DNA from 2 places in the Methylobacterium sp. 77 genome. Region 2 is predicted to be linked to the other one. Evidence: riboswitches for the same ligand, from Rfam matches in the RefSeq annotation. Region 2 holds a riboswitch; the other holds the start of a gene.
The links. Region 2 has a riboswitch for cobalamin ahead of A3OK_RS0118895 (TonB-dependent siderophore receptor). Riboswitches for the same ligand answer to the same signal wherever they lie in the genome.
Positions count from the first base shown of each region.

Region 1 (15,204 bases), 930 kb from region 2:
TTCTTTCCCATCCGCCGGATACGCTCGTCGTGCTGGGCCTCGCCCTCGCGATCGAGGCGGCGGCCGGCTATCCGGACCGGCTCTACAGGGCGCTGGGCCATCCTGTCACCTGGATCGGCCGGGCGATCGGCGGGCTCGAGGGAGCGTTGAATACGGGCGGCGAAGGACGACGACGCGCGGCCGGGACCGTCGGTCTCCTCGTCCTGCTGGTGACGGTCGGCTCGGTTTCCATCGGGGCGACGGCTCTGGCCGCCACGGCCGGCCCTCTGCCGGCATTGCTCCTGCTCGGTCTCGCCTGCGCGTCCCTGCCGGCCCAGCGCAGCCTCCACGATCACGTGAGCCGTGTCGCCTCCGCCCTGCGTGCCGAGGGGCTGGCGGGCGGACGACGCGAGGTCTCGATGATCGTCGGGCGCAATCCCGAGAGCCTCGACGAGGCCGGCATCTGCCGCGCCGCCATCGAGAGCCTGTCGGAGAACTTCTCCGACGGCATCGTCGCCCCCGCCTTCTGGATCGGGATCGGCGGGTTGCCGGGAGGCGCGCTCTACAAGGCCATCAACACCGCCGACAGCATGATCGGCCACCGCACGCCCCGTCACAACGCCTACGGCTGGGCCTCGGCCCGCCTCGACGACCTCGTCAACCTGCCGGCCTCGCGGCTCTCGGCGGTACTGATCGTGGCGGCCTCCCTCCTCCATCCCGGCGCCTCGGCGGCGGGGGCGTGTCGTGCCGTCCGGCGCGATGCGGGGAAACATCGCTCGCCCAATGCCGGCTGGCCCGAGGCGGCGATGGCGGGAGCGCTCGGCCTGAGGCTGGCGGGGCCGCGCCGGTACGGCACCGAGTTCGTGGACGATGGCTGGATGGGCGACGGCCGGGCCGAGGCCGGCCCTCGGGACGTGGAGCGGGCACTGGCGCTGTATCGCATCGCCTGCGCGCTGCTGTTCGGGCTCGTCACCCTCGGCGCCCTTATACTCAAGGTTGTTCTGATATAATTTCGGTCACTGACAGTCGAAGGGACGAGCGGGCGATGATTCGGATTGGTTTTCTGGCGATCCTGCTCCTGCCGGGAGTCGCCGCCTCGCAGGCCTTCGCCGCCGGCACGGTGCCCGACCTCGTGCCGATCGATCCGCCCTACACGGTGACCTCGGGCCTGAGCGGCAAGAACGGCAAGCCGGCCAAGGACGTCAGCGGCATCGCCTGCATGCCGCCGAGGGACGGCAAGCGGCGCTGCCTCGTGGTCAACGACGAGAATACCGGCGCGCAGTTCATCAGCATCGACGGGCACACGATCACGCCCGGCGCCGATATCGACCTCGTCGGCGGGGGACCGAACCCGAACACGCTCGGCACGCCGCCCTCGAAGAACGGCTGCTCCGGCGGCGAGGGCAAGTTCGACGATCTCGACGGCGAGGGCGTCGCTTACGCCGCCCCGTACTTCTACGTGGTCGGCTCGCATGGCTGCTCGCGCGGCAAGGCGAAGTTCAAGCTCTCCACCTTCGTGCTGGCCCGCATCCGCGTCGATGCGAAGGGCGACCCGGTGGGGCCGGACGCCGTGGAGACGACCTACCGCCTCGGCGACGCCCTCGGCGCGGCGGAGGCCGTGAGCGCCTACTACACCCAGGATCTGCAGACCGAGGGCGGCGACGCGGCGCCGAACGGGCTCAACATCGAGGGTGTCGCCGTCGATGGGAAGCGGCTGTTCGCCGGCCTGCGCGCCCCGTCCCGCGACGGCAGGACCTTCATCGTGGAGGCGGATGTCGATGCGCTGTTCGGCGAGGGCCACGCGCCCCTCAAAGCGGCTCCGCAGGTGATCCCCCTCTCGGTCGGGCGCGGGGCCGGCATCCGCGATCTCGCCATCCTGCCCGACGGGCGGCTGCTCGTCCTCACCGGACCGGCGCAGGGCCAGACCGACGTGCCCTACAGCCTGTTCGCGGCCGGCGCGTCCGTCGACGCGAAGCTCGAATCGATCGGACGCCTCACCGGGGCGGAGGCGGGCGCCAAGGCGGAGGGCGTCGCAGTGCTGGGCGACAAGCGCATCCTGGTGATGTTCGACAGCGTGAAGGATGGCGGACCGCTCGAATACAAGCTGCCGTAACGATCCACCGGTCAGGCGGGGCGCGGGGCGACGGTCGGCGCCGGGACGCTCCGTCGCGCGGCGTCCCGGCGCAGGGCCGACAGCACCACGAACATCAGGCTCGCCCCGCAGGCGAGGCAGGCGGCGAGGAAGTACATCGGGACGAGGTCGCTGCCGGTCCGATCGCGGATGAACGGCACCGCGTTCTGCGAGATGAAGCCGCCGAGATTGCCGACCGAATTGATCGCGGCGATGCCGGCGGCGGCGCTCGCGCCCTTCAGGAAGGTCGCGGGCAGGGACCAGAATACCGGCTGGGCCGAGAACACGCCCGCCGCCGCCACGCAGAGGCAGGCGAATTTCAGCACCGCCCCCGGCAGCACGACGCTGAGCACCAGGGCGAGGGCCGCGACGAGGCCCGGCACCACCACGTGCCAGACCTGATCGCCGGAACGGGCCGCGCGACGCGGCACCCACCACAGGGCGAAGGCGGTGATCAGCCAGGGGATGATGTTGATGACACCGTTGACGGTGTTCGAGACCTCGAAGCTGCGCACCACGGTCGGCAGCCAGTAGCTCAGGCCGTAGGCCGCCAGCGGGAAGGCGATGTAGACCGAGGCCAGCATCCAGACCCGCCGGTCGAGGAGCGCGGCGAAGGGGTTGCCGTGCTCGACCTGACCTCCGGTCTCACGTTCGAAGGCGAGGGTGCGGGCGAGCCAATCGCGGCCCTCCCGGGAGAGCCAGGGCGCCCGCTCCGGCCCGTCGGGCAGGATGCGCAATACCACGAAGGCGAGGATCAGGGCCGGAATACCGGTCGCCACAAAGACCCATTGCCAGCCCTTGAGGCCGAGCAGCCCGTCGAGATCGAGCAGCGCGCCGCCGATGGCCGCGCCGACCGCGTTGGCGAGCGCGCTCGCGATCATGAACCAGCCGATCATGCGGGCCCGGTGCGATTGCGGGAACCACAGGGTCAGCGCGAACAGCACGCCGGGGAAGAACCCCGCTTCCGCGACGCCGAGCAGGAAGCGCAGGGCGTAGAACATCGCCGTGTTCTGGGTAAAGCCGAGCAGGATGGTGATGATGCCCCAGGTCAGCATGATCCGGGCGAACCAACGCCGCGCCCCGACGCGCTCCATGATGACGTTGGAGGGCACTTCGAAAAGGAAATAGCCGAGGAAGAACAGCGACGCCCCGAGCCCGTAGGCACTCTCGCTGAGCGACAGGTCGCCGACCATCTGGAGCTTGGCGTAGGAGATGTTCTGCCGGTCGATATAGGCGATCAGGTACATCAGCCCGAGGAGCGGCATCAGCCGCAGCGTCACGGTCCTGACCGTGTCATGCGCGAGGCGCGCATCGACCTCTGGTGGCGGCGGCGTCATCGGGTGTTTCCTCGAAGCTCGCCCCTCGGACGGGAGCCTGGCCGGGCGAGCCTAAGCCGACGGACGGCTATCGCGCCAGCTTGAGCAGGCGGTCGCAATCGACATGGGTCTCGATGTGTCGCGCGAGCGCATCGAGGACGCGCTCGACCTCGCCCTCGTAGGAATGGCCGTCCGAGGCGGCCCCCAAACGCGCGAGCCAGGCGGCCCGCTGGCGGTCATCGGCGAAGAGGCCGTGGACATAGGTGCCGCAGACCCGCCCGTCCCGCGAGACGGCGCCGTCCGCCCGTCCGTCGGCGAAGTGCAGCAGCGGTCTCGCGGCATCGGGACCGGAGGTGTCGCCCACATGCATCTCGTAGCCGCTGAACGGCAGGTCGTCGGCCACCGTCCGGCCGCTCACCGCCTCGAGACGCTTCAGCGGCGTCATCACCGTCTCGACATCGAGCAATCCGAGCCCGGCGACATTGCGCGGCTCGCCCTCGATCCCGTGCGGATCGCTCAAGCCGCGGCCGAGCATCTGGTAGCCGCCGCAGAGCCCGAGGACATGGCCGCCCCGGCGCAGATGCGCGCGGATATCCACGTCCCAGCCCTCGCGGCGCAGGGCGTCGAGATCGTCGATCGTGGTCTTCGAGCCAGGAAGCAGGACGAGGGCGACGTCGCCGGGAATCGCCTCGCCCGGCCGGACCAGCACCACCTCCACTTCCGGCTCGGCCCTCAACGGATCGAGATCATCGAAATTGGCGATGCGCGGCAGCACCGGCACCGCGATGCGGATCCGGGTCCGGGCGGAGGACGCGGAACCGGCGAGACCGAGCGCATCCTCGGCCGGCAGGCGCGCGGCCTCCGGAAAGTGCGGCACGAGGCCCAGGGACGGCCAGCCGGTGGCCTCGGCGATCATCGCCATGCCATCCGCGAACAGTGTAGGATCGCCCCGGAAGCGGTTGACGAGGAACCCGGCGATCATCGCCGCATCCTCGGCGTCGATCACCGCCTTCGTGCCGACGAGGCTGGCGATGACGCCGCCCCGGTCGATGTCGCCGAGCAGGATCACCGGCGTGTCGGTGGCGCGGGCGAAACCCATATTGGCGATGTCGCCCCGGCGCAGGTTGACCTCGGAGGCCGAGCCCGCCCCCTCGACGATGACGAGATCGGCCTCGCACTTCAGATGGTCGAAACTTTCCAGCACGGAGGCCAGCAGGCGCGGCTTCCAGGCCTGGTAATCCCTGGCTTTCGCGGTGCCGACCATGCGGCCCTGGACCACCACCTGCGAGCCGGTCTCGCTCTGGGGCTTCAGCAGGACCGGGTTCATGTGGATCGAAGGCGCCACCCGGCAGGCCCGCGCCTGCAGCGCCTGGGCGCGGCCGATCTCGCCGCCATCGGCGGTGACGGCGGCGTTGTTCGACATGTTCTGCGGCTTGAACGGGCGCACCCTGAGCCCGCGATGGGCGAAGGCCCGGCACAGGCCCGCCACGATCAGCGACTTGCCGACATCCGAGCCGGTCCCCTGGATCATGAAGGCGCGTGCGGTCATGCGGTCGGATCGGTTCCGGCGGAAGGAAGGGCGTTCGCTGGCCCTAGCATGCCGGTCTCACGGCCGCGACGGCGCGGCACAGGCCGGATCGACGGGCCGGGCGGCCCGCCGGAAATCGAGGATCGCCGAGCGGTACGTCTCCACCACCTCCGAGAACGGCAGCCGCTGCGCCGTGAACAGAACCGCGCGATGGCTGAACAGGCGATCGGGAATCGCGAGAGCCCCGCAGGTCGGGCCGGATGGAGGCGCCTGGTCCCATCCCGGCGGCAGAGGCTGCCACAGGAATTCGGCACCGACGGTCTGGCGCGTCGTTCCGAGCGCCTGGACGGCCCGGCCAAACGGCGTCTCGGTGGTCTCGAGGAGGCGGTTCATCTCCGGCGTCAGCCGCTCGGGCAGGTACCAGTTGTCGGCCTCCGACAGGACGTGGTCGCCACAGGCGAGCCGGACCCTGCGATATTTCAGAACGGTGTCCGGCCCGGCCTGGAGCCGCCGGCGCGTTTCGTCGGATGCGGGCGTATCGACATCGCGCAGGAGCGTCGCCGCGAGGCGCGGCGTCTCCGCCATGCCGTGTTCACCGCACCAGCCCTCCAGGGTCGCCGTGGCGCTGCGGCTCGCCAGGAGGCGGGCGTTCAACCCCTCGATCACCGCCAGCGCCTCGACCCGCCCGAGATAGGTGTCGGGCCAGGCGGCAGCGGGCTGCGCGGACGCCATCGTCGCCAGGCTCAGGAGGAGGATCGGCGCGGATGCGAGCGCGCGAAACAGGCGCGCAGCCGAAGCGGGACACAACATGTTTCGATGCCTTCCAGGGCCGTCCGTCGCAGGATGTGGCATCGCAGCCTCCGAGCTCGAGCGAGGCGCCGTGGCGCTGATCTTTCCCATCGCGTTTCTCGTGGAGGGCGCCGCGCCGGATCGCGGATGCCATCCATCAGGGACGAAGATGCTGGGTCGCCTTCTGCTGCTGATCGAGCACGCTGGCAATCAGGGCGTCGCATTCCGGCTTCGCACCGTTGCAGACGGCCCTCAACTGGACGTCGATCCGATCCCCCGTCTGAACAACCTGGCGGCAGATGAAGGCCGGAAACTGACCGGATTTCGGTTTGGCGAAGGTCCAGAGGATCATGCGGCGCGGTTCCTCCGCGGCGATGAAGTCGGCGGTGTCCAGCACCACGCGACCGCCCGCGCGGGTGATGTCGCCGACGATCCGATCGATGGAGGACGCCTCGTACCCACAGAGCGGAGCCGCGCTCGCGGGTGACACCAGGGCCGCCATACACAGGATCGGAAGCCAGCGGACCATGTTCACACCTTCCGGTTGCAGAGCGACGAGGAGCGCAGATTTCACGCGCGCGATCAATCGGACGATGATCTCCCTCCACCGGAGTCGAGAGACATCATCCCCTCAGAACTCGATTCCCTCCTGCGCCTTCACGCCGGCGGAGAAGTGGTGCTTGACGCTTCCCATCTCGGTGACGAGATCGGCGGCCTCGATCAGGGCGGGCTTGGCGTTGCGGCCCGTGACGATGACGTGGAGGTCTGGACGCCGCGCACGGAAGGCGGCCACCACTGCGTCGATGGGCAGGTAATCGTAGCGCAGGGCGATGTTGAGTTCGTCGAGGAGAACGAGGCGGATGGTCGGATCGGCCATCAGCTCCTCGGCCTTGGCCCAGGCATGCTCGGCGGCGGCGATGTCACGGGTCTTGTCCTGCGTCTCCCAGGTGAAGCCTTCGCCCAACGTATGCCACTCGATCCGGTCGCCGAAGGCCTGGAGCGCGTGCTTCTCGCCGGTATCCCAGGCGCCCTTGATGAACTGGACCACGCCGACCCGCCAGCCATGGCCCAAAGCCCGCAGGAGGAGGCCGAGACCGGCGGTGGTCTTGCCCTTGCCGGGGCCGGTATTGACGATGAGAAGCCCCTTCTCGATCGTCTTGCCCGCGACTTCGGCGTCCTGGACGGCCTTGCGCTTCTCCATCTTCTCGCGGTGGCGGTCGGCCTCTGCGTCGCTCATGCGGCTGCTCCGGGTTGGGGTTTCACGATCATCGGCAGTCCCGCCACCATGAACACGACATGGTCGGCGCGCGCGGCGAGGCGCTGGTGCAGGCGGCCGGCGGCATCGCGGAAGCGACGAGCCAGTGCGTTGTCCGGCACGATGCCGAGCCCGACCTCGTTGCCGACCAGCACCACGGGTCCCGGTGCCCGCTCGCAGGCTTCGATCAGGGCGGCACTCGCCGCCTCTACATCGGCCTCGGACAGGATCAGGTTGGTGAGCCAGAGGGTGAGACAATCGACCAGGACCGGCCCGTCCGAAGCGGCGATGGCCTGCGCCAGATCGATCGGCACGTCCCGCGTGATCCATTCGGGCGGGCGCCGCTCGCGGTGGAGGGCGATACGCTCCCGCATCTCGTCGTCCCAGGCCTGCGCCGTGGCGAGGTAGAGCCAGGGCGCGGGACAGGATTCGATCATGCGCTCGGCATGCAGGCTCTTGCCCGACCGCGCACCGCCGAGCACCAGGGTCATCCGGGGGGAAAGCTGCCGCATGGCTCCCTTTAGCCCGAAATCACGCTGCGTGGTCAAAGCCGGTAAAACGCCGGGGCGACGCGTTGTCAGCGCTGGCGCGAGCGCGTAGAAGCGAGGTTCGGACGGTGCCCCGGAAACGGGGTGAAAAGGGAATGCGGTGAGAGGCGTCGAGCCCTGAAACCGCAGCTGCCCCCGCAACTGTGAGCGGAGACGGACCTGCCATCGGCCACTGGAGCAATCCGGGAAGGCGGCAGGACCGGACGACCCGCGAGCCAGGAGACCTGCCATCCGAAGGGGACCGATCGTCCTCCCGCTCTATCCTCGAATGCCGCCGGCGGGGCGGCTGGAGACCTGACACGATGAACACGAACACCCTCGTTCTCACCGGCACCCGCACCAACGAGCGCCTCGGCGCCGTGCTCATGGCCGCCTTCCTGGGCCTCGGCCTCGTGTTCATGGCCGGTTTCGCCCCCGCGATGGCGCTGCACAACGCCGCTCACGACTTCCGGCACGCCCAGAACTTTCCCTGCCACTGACCGCCTCGCGCTCAGGCAGGACCTGACCCCATGATCATCCGACTCGTGTCGGCGGCCCTGGTCGCCGGCTTCCTCGCGGCTGTCGTCGCGACGGGGCTTCAGCTCGCCCTCACCTCGCCGCTGATCATCGCGGCCGAGCGCTACGAGAGCGGCGAGGCCACGGCGCCGGCCGCGCAATGGATACCGCGCGGCGCGTCTCCGGCTTCCCTCATCGTGCCGGTTCATTCGAGCCACGAGCATGGCGGCAAGACCGAGGGCGTCGAAGGCGGCGAGGTCGCTCCGGCCTGGCAGCCCGCACCCGGCCTGCCGCGCATGGCCTTCACCGCCCTGGCGACCCTCGTCGGCGGCGTCGGCTACGCGCTCCTCCTCGGTGCGGTGCTTCTGGCCTGCGGCCGCGAGCCGAGCCCAGAGACGGGCCTGCGCTTCGCCATCGCCGGTTTCCTCGCCGTGGCCCTCGCCCCGGCCCTGGGCTTGCCGCCGGAGCTTCCGGGCATGGAGGCGGCACCGCTCGCCGAACGCCAGTTCTGGTGGATCATGACGGCGGCGGCGACCGGCATGGGGCTCTACCTCATCGCGATCCGGCGCTCCTCCATCGCCATCGCGGGCGGCATCGTCCTGCTCGTGGCACCTCATCTCGCCGGGGCGCCCGAGACGAGCCACACCGCCTCCGCCCTGCCGCCCGGCTACGCGGCGCAATTCGCCGCGCGCTCGCTGGGCATCGCCTTCGTGTTCTGGGCGGTGATCGGCCTCGCCTTCGGCTGGGCCTGGAACAGCGTCGGGCGCAAGAGCCCGGCGTCGTCCCATGCCTGACGAAAGCATGCCTGACGAAGAAATGCGCGACGGGGTTTTGCCGGCGGACGGTCCCGTCGTGCTCTATGTCTGCGCCACCTGCCGCACGGCCGGCGATACATCCGAGCCCCGCGCCGGTGCCCGCCTCGTCTCCGCGCTGCGGGACGCGGTGGCCGAGGCCGGCACCGATGGCGTCACGGTCGAGAGCGTCGAATGCCTCTCGGTCTGCAAGCGCCCCTGTACCGTCGCCGTGGCGTCCGAAGGTCGCTGGACCTATGTCTACGGCGACCTCGACCCGATCGAATCCGCGAAGACCATCCTCGCGGGCATCGGCCTGTATGCGGCCACACCGGACGGTATCGTGCCCTGGAAGGCGCGGCCGGACGCGTTCCGCAAAGGCGTCGTCGCCCGCATTCCCCCGTTTCCTCCGCCCCGCGCGGACAGAATTCCGGACGCCGCCGAATGAGCATCGTCGAGAAGATCCCCTGCACCATCATCACCGGCTTCCTCGGGGCCGGTAAGACCACCCTCGTCCGCCACCTCGTCGAGAATGCCGGCGGACGGCGCCTGGCCATCATCGTCAACGAGTTCGGGGATATCGGCTTCGACGGCTCGTTCCTCGCCGCCTGCGGCATCGAGGGTTGCCAGGACGAGGACATCGTCGAGCTCGCCAATGGCTGCATCTGCTGCACCGTGGCCGACGATTTCGTGCCGGCTCTCAACAAGCTCCTCGACCGGGCCGACCCGCCCGAGCACATCCTCATCGAGACGTCCGGCCTCGCCCTGCCGAAGCCCCTGGTCCAGGCCTTCCACTGGCCGGCGATCCGCTCGCGGGTGACGGTGGACGGTGTCATCGCCGTGATCGACGGACCGGCCGTCGCCGCCGGCTTCTTCGCCGACGACCCGGCGGCCCTGGCCGCTCAGCGCGCCGACGATGCCAGCGTCGACCACGACAATCCGCTGGAGGAAGTGTTCGAGGACCAGCTCCTCTGCGCCGACCTCGTCGTGATGAACAAGGCCGACCTCCTCGATGAAGCCGGCAAGGCCAAGGTCCGCGCCGAGGTGGAGCGCCAGCTTCCCCGCGCGGTGAAGATGGTCGAATCCGACCACGGCCGCCTCGATCCGCGCGTGATTCTCGGGCTCGGCGCCGCCGCCGAGGACGATCTCGACGCTCGCCCCTCCCATCACGGCGAGGGCGAGGACCACGACCACGACGATTTCGACTCGGTGGCCATCGCCGTGCCGGCAACCGTGAGCGCCGAGGATCTGGCCGCCCGCGTGGCCCGTGCCGCCGAGACCGCGGGCGTCTTGCGCATCAAGGGCTTCGCCGAAGTCACCGGCAAGCCGATGCGACTCGTCGTCCAGGGCGTCGGCGCCCGTATCGCCCATCACTACGACCGCCCCTGGCGCGGCACCGAGAATCGTGACGGCCGGCTCGTCGTGATCGGCTTGAAGGGTTTCGACCAGGGGGCGGTGGCATCCGCCCTGGCGGGGTGAGCCTGTTGGCGGCCCGGATGGTCCGACAGGTCCTGAATGGCGGGCGTCGAAGCGTCCTGGCCGCGTTCGGACTGGCGTGCCTCGCCACAATCGGCGGCTGCGCCGATTCGCGCCCCCGCAATCCGGAATCTGGCGCCTCTGAATCCCGTACGATGGCACGCCTCAATCCGGTCGCTCAGAAGACCGATGCGAAGCTCGCCTATACCCACGATCTGACCATCGGCTTGCCGCCGGAGCGGGTCTCGGCGCATTTTGAGGCGGCGCGAGACAGGTGTCTGAAGGACGCCGCCTTGAGCTGCGTCCTCGTCGCCTCGTCGATCGATGACGGCCCACGCCCCTCAGGTCGACCACAGGCGCAGGTCCAGGTCCGGCTGCCGCATGAATCGGTCGCGCCCTACATCGCCTTCGTCACAGCCCCTCTTCCCGGCGAGGCGGCGGGCGATGTCGTGCTGCGGCGGCAGTCGACCCGTGCCGACGACCTCACCACCGCCATCGAGGATGGCGGGCGTCGGTTGGCGCAGCTCACCGCCTATCGCGGCCGCCTCGACGAACTCGCCGCCAAGCCCGATCCGCGCGCGGAGGACCTGATCCGCATCGCCCAGGAACTGGCGCAGGTCCAATCGCAGATCGAGGAGATCGAGGCCAAGCAGCGCGGGCTGAACCAGCGCGTCGACACCGAGATCGTGTCCGTCGCCCTGCAATCCGACCAGGCTCGCGCCGGGCCTTTCGCCCCCGTCGAGGAAGCCTGGGCTCAGGCGGGCCAGACCTTCGGCGCCAGTGCGGGATCGGCCCTGCGCTTCGCCATCGCCAGCCTGCCGTGGCTGCCGCTGGTGATGATCGCGGTGTTCCTGATCCGCGCGCTGTGGCGCCTTCGCCGTCGCCGACGCGCCAGAATCGGCAAGCCGTTGACCGAGGCGCAGCCATGACGGGGCGCCGCTCATGCATCTGATCCGCGTCGACACGGTCAGTCTCGACGAGGGCGAGGCCGCCATCGATCTGGGCCAGGCGCCCGGCGACATCGTGTTCCTGTCCTTCACGGATTCGGACCTGTCCGGCATGGCGAGCGCCTATGCGGCGGAGCGGGATGCGGCCGGGGGCGGGGCCGAGTTTCCGACTCTCCGCCTCGCCAAGCTGGCGCGGCTGCGTCACCCGATGTCCGTCGATCTCTACGTGGACGGTGTAATCGCGCGCTCGAAGATCGTGGTCATCCGCTGCCTCGGCGGCCTCGATTACTGGCGCTACGGCATCGAACGCGCGGCAGCCAGCGCCCGCGCCAACGGCGTGACGCTCGCCGTGATCCCGGGCTGCGACAAGCCCGATCCACGGCTCACGGCTTATTCGACGGCCTCACCCGAACTGGTGGAGATTCTGGAGGGCTATTGCCGGGCGGGAGGGGTCGACAACCTGCGCCGGATGATCCGGCGGCTTTCTCTCGAGATCGGATATCGTGTCGAGGCGCCGCCGCCGCTTGCGCTGCCACGCGGTTTTGCCTGGTGCCCGACCTGCGGCCCGGTTGCGCACGAGACCGCCCTTTCCGCGGCGGGGGCGGGCCGTCCCCTCGTCCTGATCCTGGTCTATCGCTCGGCCGTGCTTGGCGGTGACACCCGGCCGGTGGCGGACCTCATCGCCGCCCTCGAGCAGCGTGGGATCGGCGCCGCGACGGTCGCCGTGGCGAGCCTCAAGGACCCGCTCGCACTGGAACCCGTACAGGCGGTCATCGCGGCGCGCAGGCCCGACATCATCATCGCGGCCACTGCCTTCTCGGCGCGGGAGGATGCCGCCTTCGTCCTCGACGCCGCCGACGCGCCCATCCTTCAGGCCTTCACGATCGGCGCATCCCAGGATGCCTGGGATGGCTCGGCTCGGGGAATGAACGCCGCCGACCTCGCCATGCAAGTGGCCCTTCCCGAATTCGACGGGCGGCTGTCGGGCTTCCCGATTTCGTTCAAGGAGGACGGGCCGGAGATCGACGGGTTCAGCGAGCGCCGTGCCGTGCCGTTCACCGCCGGGATCGCCGCCCTGGCCGACCGGGCCGCGGCCTGGATCGCCCTCAAGCACCGGCCGCGCGCCGCGCGCCGCATCGCCCTGGTCCTGTCCGACTATCCCGCCCGCGGCGGCAGGGCCGGATTCGCCGTGGGGCTCGACACGCCGGCAAGCGCGGGGGTGATCGCCGAGACGTTGGGTGACGCCGGTTATTCCCTCGGAACGCTTCCAGGCCCCGATGCGCTGATGCGCATGCTGACGAAGGACAGTCCGACTTTCGCAGTGCCGCTCGACGTCTATCAGCAGTGGCTCGCCACGCTCGCGCAGGACGAACGCGAGACGCTGGAGCAGCGATGGGGCAAGCCCGAGGCCGATCCTGTCTGCGTCACGGGCGCGTTCCGCTTCCCGATGGTTCTGGCCACGCCTGCCTCGCACGAACCACCTCGGGACGGCGTTGCAGATGGCGACAAGGGAGGGCGTCTCGCCGTCTTCCTTCAGCCCGATCGCGGCCGGGCGGCCGACCGGAAGGCGGGGTATCACGACCCGGACGAGCCGCCGACCCATGCCTATCTCGCCTTTCATCTCGGATTGCGAGAGCGCTTCGACGCCCTGATCCACCTCGGGACCCATGGCACGACGGAATGGCTGCCGGGCAAGGCGGTGGCCCTGTCACCGGCATGCTGGCCCGCACGGGCGATCGGGCATCTGCCCGTCATCTATCCGTTCATCGTCGATGATCCCGGTGAGGCGGCCCCGGTAAAGCGGCGCCTCGGTGGCATTGCGCTGGGACATCTGACGCCGCAGACCGAATGCGCCGGGCTGACCCCGGCAGCCGCGCGGCTGCGCGAACTCGTGGAGGAATATTCCTCGGCCAGCGTCCTCGATCCGCGCCGCGCCGCGATCATCGCCCAGGCGATCCTCGACGATGCGCGCGATGCTGGCCTGCTCGGCGGTGCCGGAATCGACGCGGACACCCCCATGGCCGATGCGCTCACGGCCCTCGACGCGCATCTGTGCGACCTCGGCGAGGTGACGACTCGCGACGGCCTCCACGTGTTCGGCGAGGCGGCGGACGAGGCACCCGACAGCGTGAGGGCCTGCGCGGCGGCCGAGCGTGCGGGATTGCTCGCCGCCCTCGACGGTCGTTTCGTTCCGCCCGGCCCCGCCGGCTCGCCCTCGCGCGGGCGGACGGATGTGATGCCTACGGGGCGCAACCTCACCACCCTCGATCCGCGCAGCCTGCCGACGCGGGCCGCCACTTTGCTCGGGGCCAAGGCCGCCGACGCGGTGGTGAGGCGCTACCTGCAGGACGAGGGCGAGTATCCGGCCCGCATCGTCATGGATCTCTGGGCCTCGCCAACGCTTCGCACGGGCGGCGAGGACGTGGCGCACGCCCTCGCTCTCATGGGCGTGCGCCCGACCTGGGACCATGCCTCGACCCGCGTCACCGGCTTCGAGGTGCTGCCGTTGGCGCTCCTCGACCGGCCGAGGATAGACGTGACCCTGCGCGTCTCCGGCGCGTTTCGCGATACCTTTCCCGAGACCCTGTCGCTCCTCGCCCGCGCGGCATCGGCCGTCGGCGAACGCGACGAAGAGGACGACGAGAACCCGCTCGCCGCCGCGCGCCGCCGTGGCGAGGCCTCTTCCCGCGTCTACGGCGCTGCGCCGGGCCGCTACGGCGCGGGTGCCGGCGAAGTCGCCCTCGACGGAGCCTGGAAGAGCCGGGACGATCTCGGACGGGCCTATCTCGAGGCGACGTCGCATGCCTATGGCGGCGCGCAGGACGTGGCGGATTCCGGCTTCGCCGAGCGCGTCACCCAGGCGGACGCCTATGTCCACGCCTTCGATGTGGCGGAGCGCGACCTCCTCGACGGCGACGCCGCGGTGGAAGCGATGGGCGGGTTCTCCGCCGCTGCCGCCCTCGTTGGACGCGCGCCCATCCTCTACAGTCTCGACGTGGCCGACCCGGAGAAACCGAAGGCCCGCACGGCCCGCGAAGATGCCGCCCGCCTCATCGGCGCCAAGCTCTCGAACCCGCGCTGGATCGCCGCCCAGCTCCGCCACGGCTATCGCGGCGCACAGGAGCTGGCGCAGGGGGTCGACGCCGTCTTCGTTCTCGCCGCGACCACGGACGCGGTCTCCGATGCGGATCTCGATCGGCTCTACGGCGCGATGATCGCCGATCTCGACACGTTCGATGCTCTGCGCGCCGCCAATGCGGATGCGGCCCGTGCCATCCTGGAGCGGTTCGACGAGGCGCGCCGTCGCGGCCTCTGGACCACCCGCCGCAACGCCATCGCCGCCGACGAGCTGATGCCGGAGGCGGCCGAATGAACGCCCCGCGCCGGGTCTCGCCGGAGCCCGCGCGTCGGGGCTGGTGCCCTAGTCTGGCCCGCCCGATGCCGACCGGAGACGGGCTGCTGGCCCGCATCCACCCACCACTCGGCGTGATCTCGCCCACCCAGGCACGGACGGTAGCGACAGGTGCGCGCCGGTACGGGAACGGCCATATCGATGTGACCGCGCGGGCCAACCTGCAGGTCAGGGGTGTGTCCGAGGAGACCGGTCCGAAGCTCGCGGCGCTGCTCGATGTGGCCGGTCTGGGCGATGTCCGCAACGATGGCGGTCCACAGCGACTGACACTGACGGCACCATTGTCCGGACGGGATGTGATCGCCCTCGCGCACGCGGTCGAACAGATCGGCGTGGGCATCCCCCACCTGCCGGCGAAAGCCGTCGTGACGATCGAAGCCGTCGCGACCTTGCCCGTTCGTGGACAGCCGGAACGCGCTGGGGATTTTTGGGGAACAGAGCCGGATATCCGGCTCGTCGTCGTGGCGCCTGATCGCTTCGCCGTGGCCTTTGCCGGTTCGGACTGGCACGGCGACATCGAGGTGGAGCGGCTTCCGG
Region 1 covers NZ_KB910516.1:3,035,455-3,050,658, forward strand. The annotation lists gene cbiB (adenosylcobinamide-phosphate synthase CbiB) at 1-989, shown strand, start outside; gene A3OK_RS24735 (DUF3616 domain-containing protein) at 1,025-2,092, shown strand; gene A3OK_RS0114350 (MFS transporter) at 2,104-3,447, opposite strand; gene A3OK_RS0114355 (cobyric acid synthase) at 3,515-4,975, opposite strand; gene A3OK_RS0114360 (hypothetical protein) at 5,033-5,764, opposite strand; gene A3OK_RS0114365 (hypothetical protein) at 5,901-6,317, opposite strand; gene cobO (cob(I)yrinic acid a,c-diamide adenosyltransferase) at 6,375-6,980, opposite strand; gene cobU (bifunctional adenosylcobinamide kinase/adenosylcobinamide-phosphate guanylyltransferase) at 6,977-7,510, opposite strand; cobalamin riboswitch at 7,596-7,793, shown strand; gene A3OK_RS0114380 (CbtB-domain containing protein) at 7,849-8,025, shown strand; gene A3OK_RS0114385 (CbtA family protein) at 8,056-8,835, shown strand; gene A3OK_RS0114390 (DUF1636 domain-containing protein) at 8,843-9,280, shown strand; gene cobW (cobalamin biosynthesis protein CobW) at 9,277-10,311, shown strand; gene A3OK_RS0114400 (DUF4349 domain-containing protein) at 10,464-11,237, shown strand; gene cobN (cobaltochelatase subunit CobN) at 11,251-14,628, shown strand; gene A3OK_RS0114410 (hypothetical protein) at 14,625-15,204, shown strand, end outside.
Region 1: linked by a shared signal. The riboswitch ahead of A3OK_RS0114380 (CbtB-domain containing protein) and the one ahead of A3OK_RS0118895 (TonB-dependent siderophore receptor) in region 2 are both predicted to bind cobalamin.

Region 2 (15,204 bases):
GCCGTCACGGAAAGCCTCGTCGTGGGACATCTGCGGCAGGTCTCGTTCGACGACGCGGCTTCGCGTGAGGAACGCCTCGCCGCGCTGTCCCGCGAGGAGGCGCGGCGGCCCTTCGATCTGGCTCGTCCGCCACTGCTCCGGGCCGTGCTGGTCCGAATGGAGGCCGAGCGCCACGTTCTCCTCCTGACCCTGCACCACCTCGTCGCCGACGGCCGCTCGGTGGAGATCCTGCTCGCCGATCTGATGCGGGTCTATGCGGAGGGCGAGGCCGCCGGCCTGCCGCCGCTCCCCATCGCCTATGCCGATTACGCCCGCTGGCAGCGCGATTGGCTGGAAGCGGGCGAGCTCGACCGCCAGCTCGGTTGGTGGCGCGAACGCCTCGGGGCGACGGAGACCGTGATCCCGTTGCCGGCGGACCGGCCGCGCCCGGCGGTGCAGAGCTTCCGTGGAGCGGCCGTCGATATCGCGTTCGATGCCGATGTCGCGGCCCGGCTCGAAGCCCTGGCACGGCAGGCCGGCGCCACCACCGCCATGGTCCTCTTCGCCATCCTGGCCCTGGTGCTCCGGCGCTATACCGGCGAGGCCGACCTGCGCATCGGCATCCCCGTCGCCAACCGCAACCGTCCCGAGACGGAGGGGCTGGTCGGCCTGTTCGTGAACACGCTGGCGATCCGGGTGCTGGTCGATCCGGGCGCGACCGTCCTCGATCACGTGCGCGCCGTGCGCGACGCCATGGTGGATGCGCAGGGGCATCAGGATCTGCCCTTCGAGCGGCTGGTGGAGGCGCTCCAGACCCGGCGGACCGTGAGCCACACCCCCGTCGTCCAGGTGATGCACAGTCACCGCGTCGAGGGGCCGGCCCGGTTCGAGGTCGGCGGCCTCGTCGTCTCGCCCTTCGGACGGGGAACCGGCAACGTCCAGTTCGATCTCGTGCTGGAGACGGTGACGGCGGCCGGCGGGGCGTTGCGCGGCTCCTTCGGCTACGCGAGCGATCTGTTCCAGCGGGAGACCATGGAGCGGATGCGCGACGGCTTCCTCACCCTGCTGCGCGGGGCGGTGGAGGATGCGAGTCGCCGCGTCGACACGCTTCCCCTTGTGAGCGCGTCGGCGCTGGCGGCTTTGTCGGCGCCGTATGCGGACGGGATGCCGCTGTCGGATGCGCTGGTGCCGGGTCTGATCGGCGCGGCGGCTCTCGCCGATCCCGACGCCCCGGCGGTGATCTGCGGTCCCCGCACCACTTCGTTCGGCGAACTCGACCGGGCCGCCAACCGCCTCGCCCATCGCCTGATCCGCGACGGCATTGGCCCCGAGACCGTGGTCGCCGTCGCCCTGCCACGCGGACCCGACCAGATCGCCGCCTTCCTCGCCATCCTCCGGGCCGGCGGCGCCTTCCTGCCCCTCGACCCCGCCCAGCCGCGGCCGCGCCTCGCCGCCCTGCTGCGCGATGCCGGGGCCCGCCTGCTGCTCACCCAGGGCACGGCCCTCGACGGTTTGGCGGACGAGGCCGGACGGGGCGATCTCGCGAGACTCGACCTCGATACCCTCGACCTGTCGTCCGAGCCCGCGAGCGCCCCGGCCCGCATCCCCCATCCGGACCAGCTCGCCTACGTCATCTACACTTCGGGCTCGACCGGAGCCCCGAAGGGCGTCGCCGTGGCACACGGCCCCCTGGCGCGGCACGTGCGCGCCACCGGCGCTGTCTACGGCACCAGCCACCACACCCGCGAGCTCCACGTCCTGTCGATGAGCTTCGACGGGGCGCAGGAGCGCTGGATGGTGCCGCTGGCCTTCGGCGGCTGCGTCGTGCTCAAGCCGGACGGGCTGTGGACCCCGCGCGAGGCGCTGGACGCGATGGAGCGTCACGGCGTCACCCATGCGGGCTTCCCCACCGCCTACATGCACCAGCTCGCCCTCGAGGCGGCAACCGGCCCGCGCCCGACGCGGCGCTCCTACGCTTTCGGCGGCGAGGCTTTGTCGCGCGAGAGCTTCGCGCTGATCGGCCGTGCCCTCGATCCGACGCTGCTGATCAACGGCTACGGCCCGACCGAGACGGTGATCTCGCCGCTGGTCTGGCGGGCGCAGGCCGGGGCCGCGGTGGAGGGGGCCTATGCCCCGATCGGCCGGGCGGTGGGCGAGCGCCGGGCCTACATCCTCGACGCGGCGCTGCAGCCGGTGCCGGTGGGGGTCACCGGGGAACTGCATCTCGGCGGCGACGGTCTGGCGCGCGGCTATCTCGGCCAGCCGGGCCAGAGCGCGGACCGGTTCATCCCCGATCCGTTCCCGGAGTTGTCGGGCCGGCCCGGCGGGCGGCTCTACCGGACCGGGGATCTGGCGCGCTGGCGGGCGGACGGCACGGTGGACTATCTCGGCCGGGCCGACGCGCAGGTGAAGCTGCGCGGGTTCCGGATCGAACTCGGCGAGGTCGAGGCGGCGCTGCTGGCGCAGGAGACCGTCGCGGGGGCGGCGGCGAGCCTGCGCCGGGGTCCGGCCGGGCCGATGCTGGTGGCCTATGCGGTGGCGGCGCCCGGGGCGGCGCTCGACCCGTCCGCGATCCGTGCGGATCTGGCCCGTCGGCTGCCGGATTACATGGTGCCGAGCCGGATCGTGGCGCTGGCGCGCCTGCCGCTGACGCCCAACGGCAAGCTCGACCGCGCCGCCCTGCCGGAGCCCGAGCCGCTGGCGGAGGCGACGGGCGGGGCGCTGCGCCCGCTCGATCCCACCGAGACCATCGTCGCCGCGATCTGGGCCGAGGCCCTCGGCCTCCCCGCCATCCCGCCCGATCGAAACTTCTTTGAGGCCGGGGCGAACTCGCTCACCGCCCTGCGCGTGCTCACCGCCCTCGGCGCGGCCTTCCCGGACCGCAGCCCGACCATCGCCGACATCTTCAACAACCAGAGCGTCGAGACCCTGGCGGCGGCGCTCATCGCCGACGCGGTCGGCACCGCGCAGGTGGTGCGCCTGCGCGCGACCGGCGAGCGGCCGATGCTGTATTGCTTCCCCGGCCTGATGGTGAACACGCGCGAATACGCGCCGCTGGTGCGCCGCCTCGGGCCGGACCAGCCGGTCACCGGCTTCGTCTGCTATTCGCTCACCGATGCGCGCAAGAGCGTGGTCTCGGTGGAGGACATCGCCGCCCGCTACGCGGAGATCATCGAGAAGGAGAGCGCCGGGCGACCCTGCGCGATGCTCGGCTGGTCCTGGGGCGGGGTGCTCGCCTACGAGGCGGCCCGGATGCTGGACTCCCGCATCGACCTCACCTTCGTCGGCATGCTCGACGTCTGCGACATCGACGTGAGCTTCGCCGTCGGCGCCCTGCCGGTGCTGATTCCGGAGCGTCGCCGCCGCCTTCAGGACGGCGTCGCGGCCTGGCTCGAACGCTCGCCGATGCGGGCCGATTGGGAGGATCTGTTCCGGCGCATGGACCCGGAACTGACCGAGCAGTTCCTCGCCTATGTGGCGGCGGCCCCCGATCCGCTGCCCCTCGACGGGCCGGGTGTCGGCAGCAAGGAATACGAACTCTGGACCTTCGTCGACAACACGCTGCTCTATCGCCGCTACAAGGCCCGGGGCTTCGATTGCCCGATCCGCGTCTGGCTCGCCGGCCGGTCGGTGGAGCGCGGCCTCAACCACGTCGATTGGGGTCGCTACTCGCGCCGGGTCGAGCAGGTCACCGTGATCCCCGGCGTGACCCATCGCGAGATCGTGGATTCCCCCGCATTCCACGACAGTTTCGCGGCCTCGCTATGAGTCGATCGGGCCCATCGCTGCCTCACGCCGCTCCCCGCCCGCGGGGAGAGGAGAGCGTCGGCACCGCCGCACTCCCGTCATCGCACCGAGGCGGGACCGGGCGAGAACACCATCAGCGTCGGGCTCGCCGCATGGGTGAAGCCGAGGCCGGAATAGAGCCGCTCGACATGGCCGCCCGCCACGCATTGAAGCAGGACCGTCCCTGCGCCCGCCCGCCTCGCCGTCTCAATCGCCGCCCGCGTGACCAGGGCGCCGAGACCGCGTCCGCGACGGGTCGCGAGACTGCCGACATTGTAGAGACCGGCGAGGCGCCCCGAGCGGTAGAGGGAGGCGCAGGCCACCGGGACGCCTTCCTCGCTGAGGGTCAGGTGGTGCGCCTCGACGCCATCGACCGGCCGGGCCTCCCGCAGCACCGGCAGGAACACGGCCTCGGCGATCGCATTCACGCCCGCGTCGTCGTAGAGGCCGCGGCAGACCGACAGGTAGCCCTCGCCGGGCGCCGCCGTCTCGTCCTCCGCGAGGGCCAGCCCTTCCGGCAGGGACGGCGCCTGCGCCTGACTGCAATCGCGGATCATCCAGCGCGTCGGGAAGGCCGCCTGCAGGTCGGGATGGGTCGCGAATTCGCCCGCCTGGTCCTCGGTGACGAGGAGGGCCGGCAGCCGACCGCGCTTCGCGGAGGTCTCGCGCACCCAGCCGAGGTCGGTGGTCTCGACGCCGACATTGAATCCCGGCTCCGGGATGGCGCTCGACCAGAGATAGCGTCCGCCATCGGGGGCGATTTCGATGTCCGAGACGTAGCAGCCCGACTGCATCAGGCAATGGGCATCGAGCAACTCTCGAAAATCGATATCGGCCATGCTTTCTCCCGTCTCGTCACGACAAAGCCAAGACCTGATGCCCCGGTTTCACCCGAGATGTCGCGCCTTGGACAGACGAGGATATGGGGTGGTGTTTCTGTCTGTCGATATGACACCGAGAAAGACGGAATCATTCCAGATCAGATCGTCAAAATCCGGAACGAATCTTTGTCCGAGCGAGGAGATGCAGTCCGATGCGCTCGATGAGCAGGATCTGTGCGCGATGGCCGCGCGTGTCCGTCTTCGACGGACGGCACCGGATGCGGCTCGTCGCGTCGGGTCTCCTGTCCGGGGCGCCGCGATCAGGGCGAGATGAACAGAGGGCCATGGCCGGCTCATCGAGCGATCAGAGGCTCGATCGAAGGCAATGTTCGAATATCGCTATTCATGAATGCCATCATGAATGGAAATTTTTCTGTACTATACGGCGAAGTGCGGTGAATAAATTAGAACTTGCACGCGTTGTCTCCAATTTCGTCTTGGTCTATTGCCTGCAGCAAATCCGAGGCTCGGCCCCATACCGACCCGCCACCGTGGAGCATCGTTCGTGACCCCCATTGCTTCCGTGACTTCCTCGGCTTCCGTGACTTCCGGGACTGACATGACTTCCGGGATTCCCATGGCTTCCGAAGCGCAGGTGCGTCTCGACGATGCCGGCCGCTACATCGCGGACCTGTGCGAGCACTTTCTCGAACACGACATCCCGGTGTTCCACGAGCCGGGACGCGGCCGGGTCGATTTCGATGTCGGAACCGGCACCCTGGTGGCCGCGGAGGGCGGGCTCGCCCTGAAGGCGGAGGCGACCGACGAGACCTCGCTGGCCGTCGTCAAATTCATGCTCGCCTCGCATCTCCAGGAGATGCCCGGCGCCACGGACGCGTCCATCGTCTGGACCGGGGACGGCTGCGAGGACCGCACGCTGCCGAGCCTGCGCGAGATCAGCGTGCGGCGCGTCGTCGATCTCACGCCGCATATGCGCCGGATCACCTTCGTCGGCCGGGATCTCGCGCGCTACGATGCGTTCGACATGCACGTGCACCTCATCATCCCGCCGGCGGGTCACGTGCCGCAATGGCCGGTTCCGGGTATCGACGGCATTCCGGTCTGGCCGCAGGGCGAGGGTGCGCCCTCGATGCGGACCTACACGATCCGCCGCATCGACGTGGCGGCCGGCGAGATCGACATCGATTTCGTCATGCATCACGATGCCGGTCCCGGCGCCTCCTTCGCCAAGCGCGCCGAGGTCGGCGACGCGGTCGGGCTGCTCGGCCCCGGCGGCCGCAGCGCCGGAGAGGCGGACTGGTACTGCCTCGCCGCCGACGAGACCGGGCTGCCGGCCGTCGGCCGCATCCTCGGGCGGTTGCCGCGCCACGTGGCCGGGATCGCGGTGATCGAGGTCGACGGGCCGGCCGACGAGCAAGATCTCGACCGGCCCGAAGGGCTGGAACTGCGCTGGCTTCATCGCAACGGCGCCCCGCCCGGCACGACCACGCTGCTGGCGGATGCGGTCCGGGCGATCCCGTTTCCCCGCGATCGCAGGGTCTTTGCCTGGGCAGCGTCCGAATTCGATGCGTTCAAGGCGCTGCGGGCGCATTGGCGCAAGACCTGCGGTCTGACCCGTGACCAGCATCTCGCCGTGGCCTATTGGCGGCGTGGCGCGGACGAAGACGCCAAGGACGAGGATTGAGGCGTGACCGGACAGAGCGTCATCAGAGGCGGCATGATCCCATGATGCTCGACCTGTCTCCCCTGCGCGCGAGCCGTGGGTTCCGGCTGCTCTATGCGGCGCGGGCGGCCTCGTTCCTCGCCTTCGGGGTGCTCGGCGTCGCCGTGAGCCTGCAGATGTACGCGCTGACCTCCTCGTCGCTGCAGGTCGCGCTGCTCAACGCCGCCGTGGCCGCGCCGATGGCGCTGGCGCTCATCGTCGGCGGCTGGCTCGCCGACCGCTACGACCGCCGCGCGGTCATGGTCTGGTCGCGCACCGCGCATCTTCTCACCATCCTGATCCTCATGGCCAATGCCGGCCTCGACCAGCCGATGGTCTGGCCGATCTATGCCGCGGCCGTGGTCGGCGGCTCCACCTTCGGCTTCGGCATGCCGGCGATCATGGCCGCGACCCCGGCGCTGGTCGGGCGCGAGCACCTGTCGGGCGCCGCCGCGCTCACCGCCGTCGCGGCGCAGGTCGGGGCCATCGCCGGGCCGTTCCTGGCGGGCGCCATCACCGCCGGCGCGGGGCTCGTCGCCTGCTACGGCACCGTGGCCGTCATCTCCGGGATCACGCCGGTCGTCCTCGCGTTCCTGCCCGCCCTGCCGCCGATCGCCGAACAGGCCGCCGGGACGCCGGTCACCGCGCTCGCCGCCGACGAGGACGGCTTCATGGGCGGCCTGCGCTACATCGCCCGCTCGCCCCTGGTGCTGAGCCTGCTCCTGATCGATCTCGTCGCGCTGGTCCTCGCCGTGCCCTACGTGCTGCTGCCCGAACTCGCGACCCACGGTCTCGGCGAGGGGCCGGACAGTATCGGCCTGCTCTATGCCGCCCCCTCGGTCGGCGCGCTCGTCGGCGCCCTCGGCTCGGGCCGGGCCGGAGCGAGCCCGTTCGCCGGGCGCTGGCTCGTCGCCTGCGTGGCGATCTGGGCCTGCGCCTGCATCGCGCTGGGCTTCAGCGACGGCATGATCCCCGCCCTGATCTGCCTCGCCGCCCTCGGCGCCGCGGCGAGCCTCGCCGGCATCCTGCGCGCGGCCCTGATCCAGCGCGCGACACCGGATGCGATGCTCGGCCGCGTCTCGAGCCTGTGGGTCCTGGAGGAATCCATCGGCCCCGCCCTCGGCGGCATGCAGGCGGGGACCACGGCCCATCTCGCCTCCGCCCGGATCGCCATGGTGGCCGGCGGCGGCCTGTGCCTCGCCGCCACCGCCGCCATCGCCGCGCTCACGCCCGCCCTCAGAGGCGCCAGCCTGGCACCGGAGACGAAGGTCATCGCGGACGATCTCGCCCTGGCCGCGGTCGATGCGCGCTAGGAGGGCTGCCGCCGGACCGGCGGCCTGCCTCCTCCTCATCCTGGCCGCCCTTCCCGCAGGGGCCGAGGACATCCCTGCGCAGGAAGAGGTCCGCGCGCAGGCGATGCCCGCGCAGCCGCGCGTCGCCGCCCTCGACTGGAGCGCCGTGGAGCTGCTCCTCGGCCTCGGCATCGTGCCGATCGCGGTGACGCAGCCCGAGAATTACAACCGAACCGTGGTGTCGCCGGCCCTCCCCGACGGCGTGGTCGATCTCGGCCTCGTGGTGGAGCCGAACCTCGAATTGCTGGCGAGCCTGAAACCGGACCTGATCCTCGGCAACCCGATCCAGGTGGCGACGCAGGGCAGCTTCCTGTCGCGCATCGCTCCGACGGAGGCGGTCTCGATCGCCAATGCGGCCGGCGATCCCTACGAGCGGGCGAAGGCGGAGACCATGCGCATCGCCCTGCGCCTCGGCCGGGTCGAGCAGGCCAAGGCCCTGGAGGCGCGGACCGAGGCGGTTCTCACCGAGGCGGCGGCGAGCGCCTGCCCGGCCGCGCGGCATCCGACCTACCTCGTCTGGATCGTCGACCACCGCAACGTCGTGGTCTACGGCCGCACCAGCCTGTTCCAGACCGTGCTCGACCGCCTGCATATCGAGAATGCCTGGACCGGTGCCAGCAACGCCTCCGGCTTCACGGCGGTGGGGATCGAGCAGCTCGCGACCGGTTCGGCGGAGGCGCGCATGGTCCATATCGGGCCGATCCGATCCGACGCGGCCAAGGCGCTCGCCGGCAGCCGGCTGTGGCGGACGCTTCCGGCGGTGCGCGACCACCAGGTCGACGTGGTGGCCCCGGTCTGGTTCTACGGCGGCCTCCCGGCCATCGCGCGCTTCGCCGAACTGATGGCCGGGCTCTCGAAGCGGGATTGTCCCGGTGGCTGAGGTGAAGCTGGCCGAACCCGGCCTGTCCGCCCTCGCGCCGCGCCGGTCGCGGATCGGCGGGACGGCGCTCCTCATCGGCGCGGTCGCCCTCGTCGCGGCGCTGCTCACCCTGCGCACGCTCACGGCCGACATGCCGCTCGGCCCGGCGCTGAAGGCGCTGTGGAATCCCGACTGGACCGACATCGCCCAGGTCATCCTGCATGAGAGCGTGCTGCCGCGCATCGTCACCGCGTGGCTCGCCGGCGCTGCCCTCGCCCTGTCGGGCACGGTGCTGCAGCAGGTTCTGCGCAATCCGCTCGCCTCGCCCTCGACGCTCGGCATCTCGGCCGGGGCGCAGCTCGCTCTGGCGCTGGCGTCCCTGTTCGCGCCCGGCCTGTTCTCCCAGGGCCGCGAGGCGGTGGCGCTCTCGGGCTCCGCCCTGGCGGTGCTCGCCGTCTTCGCGCTCGGCCGCGCCAAGGGCTTCGCGCCCCTCGGGCTGCTGCTGGCCGGCCTCGTGGTCGAGCTCTATTGCGGGGCGATCCAGACCCTCCTCGTCATCCTGCACCAGGAGCGGCTGTTCGGCCTGTTCGTCTGGGGGGCGGGCTCGCTCGCCATGAACGATTGGAGCGCGCCGGCCTATCTCGCGCCCCGCCTCGCGGTGGCCGCGATCCTGGTGGCGCTGATGGTGCGGCCGCTCGCGCTGCTCGACCTCGACGAGGCGAATACGCGGAGCCTCGGGCTTTCCCTCGGCCGGGTCCGGTTCCTCGCCGTGGCGGTGGCCGTGGCGCTCGGCGGGTTCGTGGTGGCGGGGGTGGGCGTCATCGGCTTCGTCGGGTTCGCCGCGCCGATCCTGGTCCGGCTCACCGGCACGCGCACCTTGCGCGACCGGCTCATCGCCGCGCCTCTTCTCGGCGGCGCCCTGATCTGGCTCACCGATTCCGTGGTCCTGGCGCTCGCCCCGGTGGCACAGGTGCCGACCGGGGCGCTCGCCGCCCTCGTCGGCGTGCCGATGCTGCTCTGGCTGCTGCCGCGCCTGCGCGGCGTCGGCTCGCCGCATCACCAGGATGACGGCGCCTCCTACCGCCGCGCGCGGCCCTGGCGCCTGATCCTGGCGGGAGCGGCGGCGCTGGCCGTCCTCGTCGCCATCGCGCTGGTTCTCGGCCGCGACATGGCCGGCTGGCATTGGAGCGTCGGCGCCGGTCTCGAAGATTTGCTCCCCTGGCGCCTGCCGCGCGTCGCCGCCTCGCTCGCGGCCGGCGCGATGCTGGCCATCGCCGGCACTCTGCTGCAGCGCCTCACCGGCAATCCGCTGGCGAGCCCCGAAGTGCTCGGGATCAGCTCCGGCGCGGCCCTCGGCCTCATCGCCGTCACGATCGTCCTCGGCACGCCGGACCGGATGGCTCTGCTCGGCGCCGGCAGCCTCGGGGCGCTCGCGACCCTCGCGGCGATCGCGAGCCTCGGCCGGCGTGCCGACACCGCGCCCGAGCAGATGCTGCTGGCCGGCATCGGCCTCACCACCGGCTTCGGCGCCCTCCTCACCATCCTGATGATCAGCGGCGATCCCTCCGTGGTGATGCTGCTCGGGTGGACGGCGGGCTCCACGGCGCGGGTGGCGCCCGAGGATGCCGTGGCCGCCATGGCCGTCCTCGTCCTCGGGGCCGCCTGCCTTCCCGCGACGACCCGCTGGCTCGACCTGCTTCCGCTCGGCGACCCGAGCGCCCGCTCGCTCGGCCTCGGCCTGCGCCGCAGCCGCCTCGTCATCCTCGCCCTGGCGGCGATCCTCACCGCCGCCGCCACCCTGGTGGCGGGACCGTTGAGCTTCGTCGGCCTCGTCGGGCCGCAGGTGGCGCGACTGTTGGGCCTCACCCGCGCGGCGCCGCAACTCGCCGGCGCCGCGATCGTCGGGGCGCTGATCATGGTCGCGGCGGATTTCGTGGGGCGGATGGCGTTCTTCCCCTACCAGCTTCCCGCCGGATTGGTGGCGACCCTCGTCGGCGGACCGTTCCTGATGTGGCTGCTCGCCCGCCGCTGAGCGTATCCGGGCACCCGTAAGACCCTTTGGACTCGAATTATTCCAAAGAACGAATGTGTTCCTGGGGCAACGCAACCAGAACTTTCGCATTCGCAGTACAACTTCGTCTTGCTGACAAAGACGCGCTGTGGATTTGTCTTGGCGAAACGCGATCTTTGTTTTTGAATCGTTCCAAGCGATGCGGCAACAGAGATGACTCGCTCTTTCAAGCTCACATCTGCGCTTTATTTTCGATGACCAAGGTCTTCTCTATGTCTGATGCCATGCCGTTCTCCTCCGGCAAGTTCTCGCGCAAGACCCGTCAGGGCGCGCGGTCCCTCGCCGGCGTCTCGACCGTGGCGATGCTCGCCATGTCCCCCGCCCTGTGGAGCGGCGCGGCCCTCGCGCAGGGCGCGGGCAGCGCCTCGGTCCAGCTCGACACGCTGTCGGTGCAGGGCTCGGGCAGCGGTGTGGGAAGCACCAGCGACAGCGTGACCGCGGCCAATTCCTACATCGTCTCCCGGAGCGCCACCGGCACGAAATCCACCGCCAACCTGCGCGAGATCCCGCAATCGATCTCGGTGGTGACGCAGAAGCAGCTCGAGGATCGCGGCGCGCAGAGCCTAGCCGACTCGCTCGCCTACACCGCCGGCGTCTACGCGTCCCCCCAGGGCGATGACGGGCGTTTCGACCAGCTCATCATCCGCGGCTTCGACCAGACCATCCGCGGCGTCTATCGCGACGGCCTGCGCCTTCCCATCACTAGCTTCTCCGGCTTCCCGCAGGAGCCCTACGGGATCGAGCGCATCGACGTCCTGCGCGGGCCGACCTCGGGTCTCTACGGCCTGAACGATCCGGGCGGCCTCGTGAACTTCGTCAGCAAGAAGCCCCTCGACGTGCCGCTGCGCGAAATCTTCGGCTCCTACGGCACCTATAACCGCAAGCAGTTCGGCTTCGACCTGAGCGGCCCGGCCAACCCCGAGAAGACGATCCTCTACCGGATCACCGGGTTCCTGCGGAACGGCGGCACCCAGTCCGACTACGTTGATCTCGACCGTGTCTACATCGCGCCGGCCGTGACGATCCGGCCCTCCGCCGATACCAGCCTGACCCTGCTCGGCAGCTACCAGAAGGACACGACCGGCGATAAGTACCGCCTGATCCCGCAATACTACACCAACGGCTCGAACCCGTTGAAGGCGAACCTGCGCGACCGTTTCCTCGGCGAGCCCGATTTCAGCCGCTTCAAGGCCGAGCGCGCCATGGCCGGCTACGAGTTCTCGCACCGCTTCGACGACGCATGGACCGTGCGCCAGAACCTGCGCTACGCCCATGCCAGCACCGACTACAACAGCGTCTACCCGACCGGGCTGAACAATTTGGCTTCGCCCTCGCTGCTGAACCGCTCGGCCCAGATCTGGCGCGAGGATTACGGCGTCTTCACCGTCGACACCCAGATCCAGCACGAGCACGTGTTCGACTGGTTCAAGAACACTGCCCTTCTCGGGGTCGACTACAGCAACATCAAGCACAAGAGCGACCAGTTCGGCGGCCCGACGCAGTCGTTCTTCGATCCCAACTTCCTCTTCGGCGGCCCTGGGACGACGCTGGTCGGTCCGATCGACGTGCTGAACCCGAGCTACGGATCCGCCATCGGGCCACTCCGCAGGACGCTGTTGAGCAACCTGTCGCAGGAGCAGACCGGCATCTACGCCCAGGATCAGGTCAAGTTCGCCAACGGCTTCCTGTTGAGCGCCAATGCCCGCTACGACTGGGTGAAGACGACGACCGACGTGCAGAACCCGGCGATCGACGCCGTGCGAACCTTCCTGAACGCCAACGGCATCGCCAACGGGATCCCGACCAATTTCGGCGTGAACCAGAATGCGGAATCCTACAGCGGTCGCGTGGGCCTCTCGTACCTTTTCGATAACGGCCTGACGCCCTACGTCGCCGCCGCCCGCTCGTTCAATGTCCTGCCGTTCTACATTCAGACGAGCACGCCGAGCGCCCTCGGTGCCGCCATTCCCGGCACCTACTCGATTTCGCCCGCAAAGCCCGAGATCGGTGAGACCATCGAGGGCGGCGTGAAGTATCAGGCGCCGGGGTCCAACAGCACCCTGCTCGTCTCGGTGTTCGACACCAAGAAGACCAATGCCCTGACCTTCGATTCGACCGATCCGCTGCAGCAGGCCTATTACCAGACCGGCGAGATCGCGGTGAAGGGCATCGAGGCCGAAGCCACGATCGAGCTCGCGGAAGGCTTCCGCCTCATCAGCTCCGCCACTGCCCTCAATGCGAAGGTGACCAAGGATACGCCGCCCTCGGGGATCGGCAGCGCCGTCGGAAACCGGCCGATCCAGGTCCCGGAATACGTCATCTCGAACTGGGCTGATTACACCGTCCAGACGGGGCCGTTCCGCGGCTTCGGCTTCGGCTTCGGTGTCCGCTACGTCGGCGACACCTTCGCCGACGCCGCCAACACGATCCGCGTGCCGGATTACTTCCTGATGGATGCGTCGATCCGGTATTCCTACGAAGGCTGGCGCTTCCAGGTCGCGGCCAACAACCTGGCCGACCGGGTCTATGTCGGCACCTGCGCGAGTCTCGGAACGTATGTCGGCTGCAATTACGGCGACGGCCGCCGCATCACCGGCTCGGTCACTTATCGCTGGTAGGCCGACCCGCATCGACGTCTTCGCCCCGGATCGAAAGATCCGGGGTTTTTCTTGTGCCGTGTTGCCCCGGTGTCGTTGACGCGGCTCTCCGCGGTCGCCTAGCGTGACCGTGACGGTTCCTCCCCGGAGGATCAAAAGGGAATGCGGTGAGGAGTTCGCTCCGATGCCGCGGCTGCCCCCGCAACTGTAAGCGGCGAGCCCATCATCAACACGTCACTGGGTGCTCCGGCATCTGGGAAGACGATGAGAGGGCCGCGACCCGCGAGCCAGGAGACCTGCCGTCAGTCGTGGTCACACGCGAAACGCATCGGGCGGGGTGTCCTGGTGGGGTGTCGGAGCATGCTCTCGGGCATGGATCGGCTTCGTTCGCGGTGACGTGCCACTGCGCCGTTCCGCGCCCGCCGTCAGCTCTCGATGCCCGATCGTCCCTGTTCCTTCCGCTGCAGACGCCATCCCGCGCCGCCGCAGCCCGAGACCGTCCGGTCCCGCGCGCGTCGACTCCCTAGTGAATGGTATAATGTAACGTTATAACATACGATTTCGCGAGAGGGATGGTGGCCGCCGGCCAGCGCCCAATCCGGTTTTCAAGAACGACCATGACGTCACTCGTTGTCCCTCCTTCGCGTCCAGCAATCCGGCTACCCTCCGCTTCGCGCCGGCAGGGCGCCGCGCTGCTGCTCTCCCTCGCGACCTCGACCATGCTGGCCGGCGCGGCGCGCGGGCAGGATGCCGTCACCCTCGACCAGCTTTCGGTCGAGGGAACGGGGGTGAGCCTGACGCGGGCGAGCCCCGTTGGGCTCAACCTGTCCACGCCGTCCCGCAGCGCCAGCCGCCTCGGCCTGACGCCGCTGGAGACCCCCGCCAGCCTCGACGTGATCAGCGGCGAGACCGCCCGCATCCGGGGCCAGAACACGGTCGTCGAGGCGGTGACGCAGAACGCCACCGGCATCACCACCATCGCCTCGCCGGGCAATGGCAACGGCGCCTTCTCCAGCCGCGGCTTTGCCGGCCCGAACTCGATCCAGCAGCTCTACGATGGCACCCGCCTGTTCGTCGGCGCCGGCACCGTGACCTTCCCGTTCGACACCTGGAACGTGGAGCGGATCGAGGTTCTGCGCGGCCCGGCCTCCGTGCTCTACGGCGACGGCGCCATCGGCGGCGTGGTCAACGTGGTCTCGAAGAAGCCGAGCTTCACCCCGATCCACGCCGCCCGCGTCGCCACCGGGTCGGACGGGCTCGCGCGCCTCGCCCTTGATCTCGGCGGTCCCATCGGCGACGCGGTCGCCTACCGCCTCAATGTCAGCGGCAACCGCGATGGCGGCTGGCTGAACCAGAATGGCGACTTCCGCAACCTCGCGGTCTCGGGCGCGCTGCTGTTCCAGCTCAACCCGGATCTCGCCGTCACCCTGAGCCACGATCTCGGTTATCAGGAACCGGCCCGCTACTGGGGTACGCCCCTGGTGAACGGCAAGATCGTCCAGGCCCTGCGCTACAACAACTACAATGTCGACGGCGCCAAGGTGACCTGGGCCGATAACTGGACCCAGCTCAAGGCCGAGTGGACGCCCAGCGCCGACATCACCATCCGCAACACCGCCTACCGGCTGCAGAGCCGGCGCCATTGGCTCGATGTCGAGCAATACAGCTTCAACCGTTCCACCGGGCTCATCGACCGCTCGGATTACCTCGAGATCTACCACCAGCAGGAACAGGTCGGGAACCGCTTCGACGCGGCGTTCAAGGGCAGCCTGTTCGGCTTCCGCAATGAATTCGCGGTGGGATTCGACGTCAACCACGTCGATTTCCGCCACACCAACAACTTCTCCAGCGCGGGCGGCAGCCTCGTCACCAGTGTCGACCCGTTCAATTTCGATCCGGGCACTTTCCCGGCGAATGGCCGGGCGAGTCCGGCCTACGCCACCAGCACCAATCAGGCGTCGGTCTTTGCCGAGAACCGGCTGATCCTGAGCGAGCAGCTCTCCTTCCTCACCGGCG
Region 2 covers NZ_KB910516.1:3,965,837-3,981,040, forward strand. The annotation lists gene A3OK_RS0118860 (non-ribosomal peptide synthetase) at 1-3,747, shown strand, start outside; gene A3OK_RS0118865 (GNAT family N-acetyltransferase) at 3,825-4,604, opposite strand; gene A3OK_RS0118870 (siderophore-interacting protein) at 5,224-6,291, shown strand; gene A3OK_RS0118875 (MFS transporter) at 6,333-7,622, shown strand; gene A3OK_RS0118880 (ABC transporter substrate-binding protein) at 7,612-8,541, shown strand; gene fhuB (Fe(3+)-hydroxamate ABC transporter permease FhuB) at 8,534-10,552, shown strand; gene A3OK_RS0118890 (TonB-dependent siderophore receptor) at 10,804-13,209, shown strand; cobalamin riboswitch at 13,306-13,507, shown strand; gene A3OK_RS0118895 (TonB-dependent siderophore receptor) at 13,806-15,204, shown strand, end outside.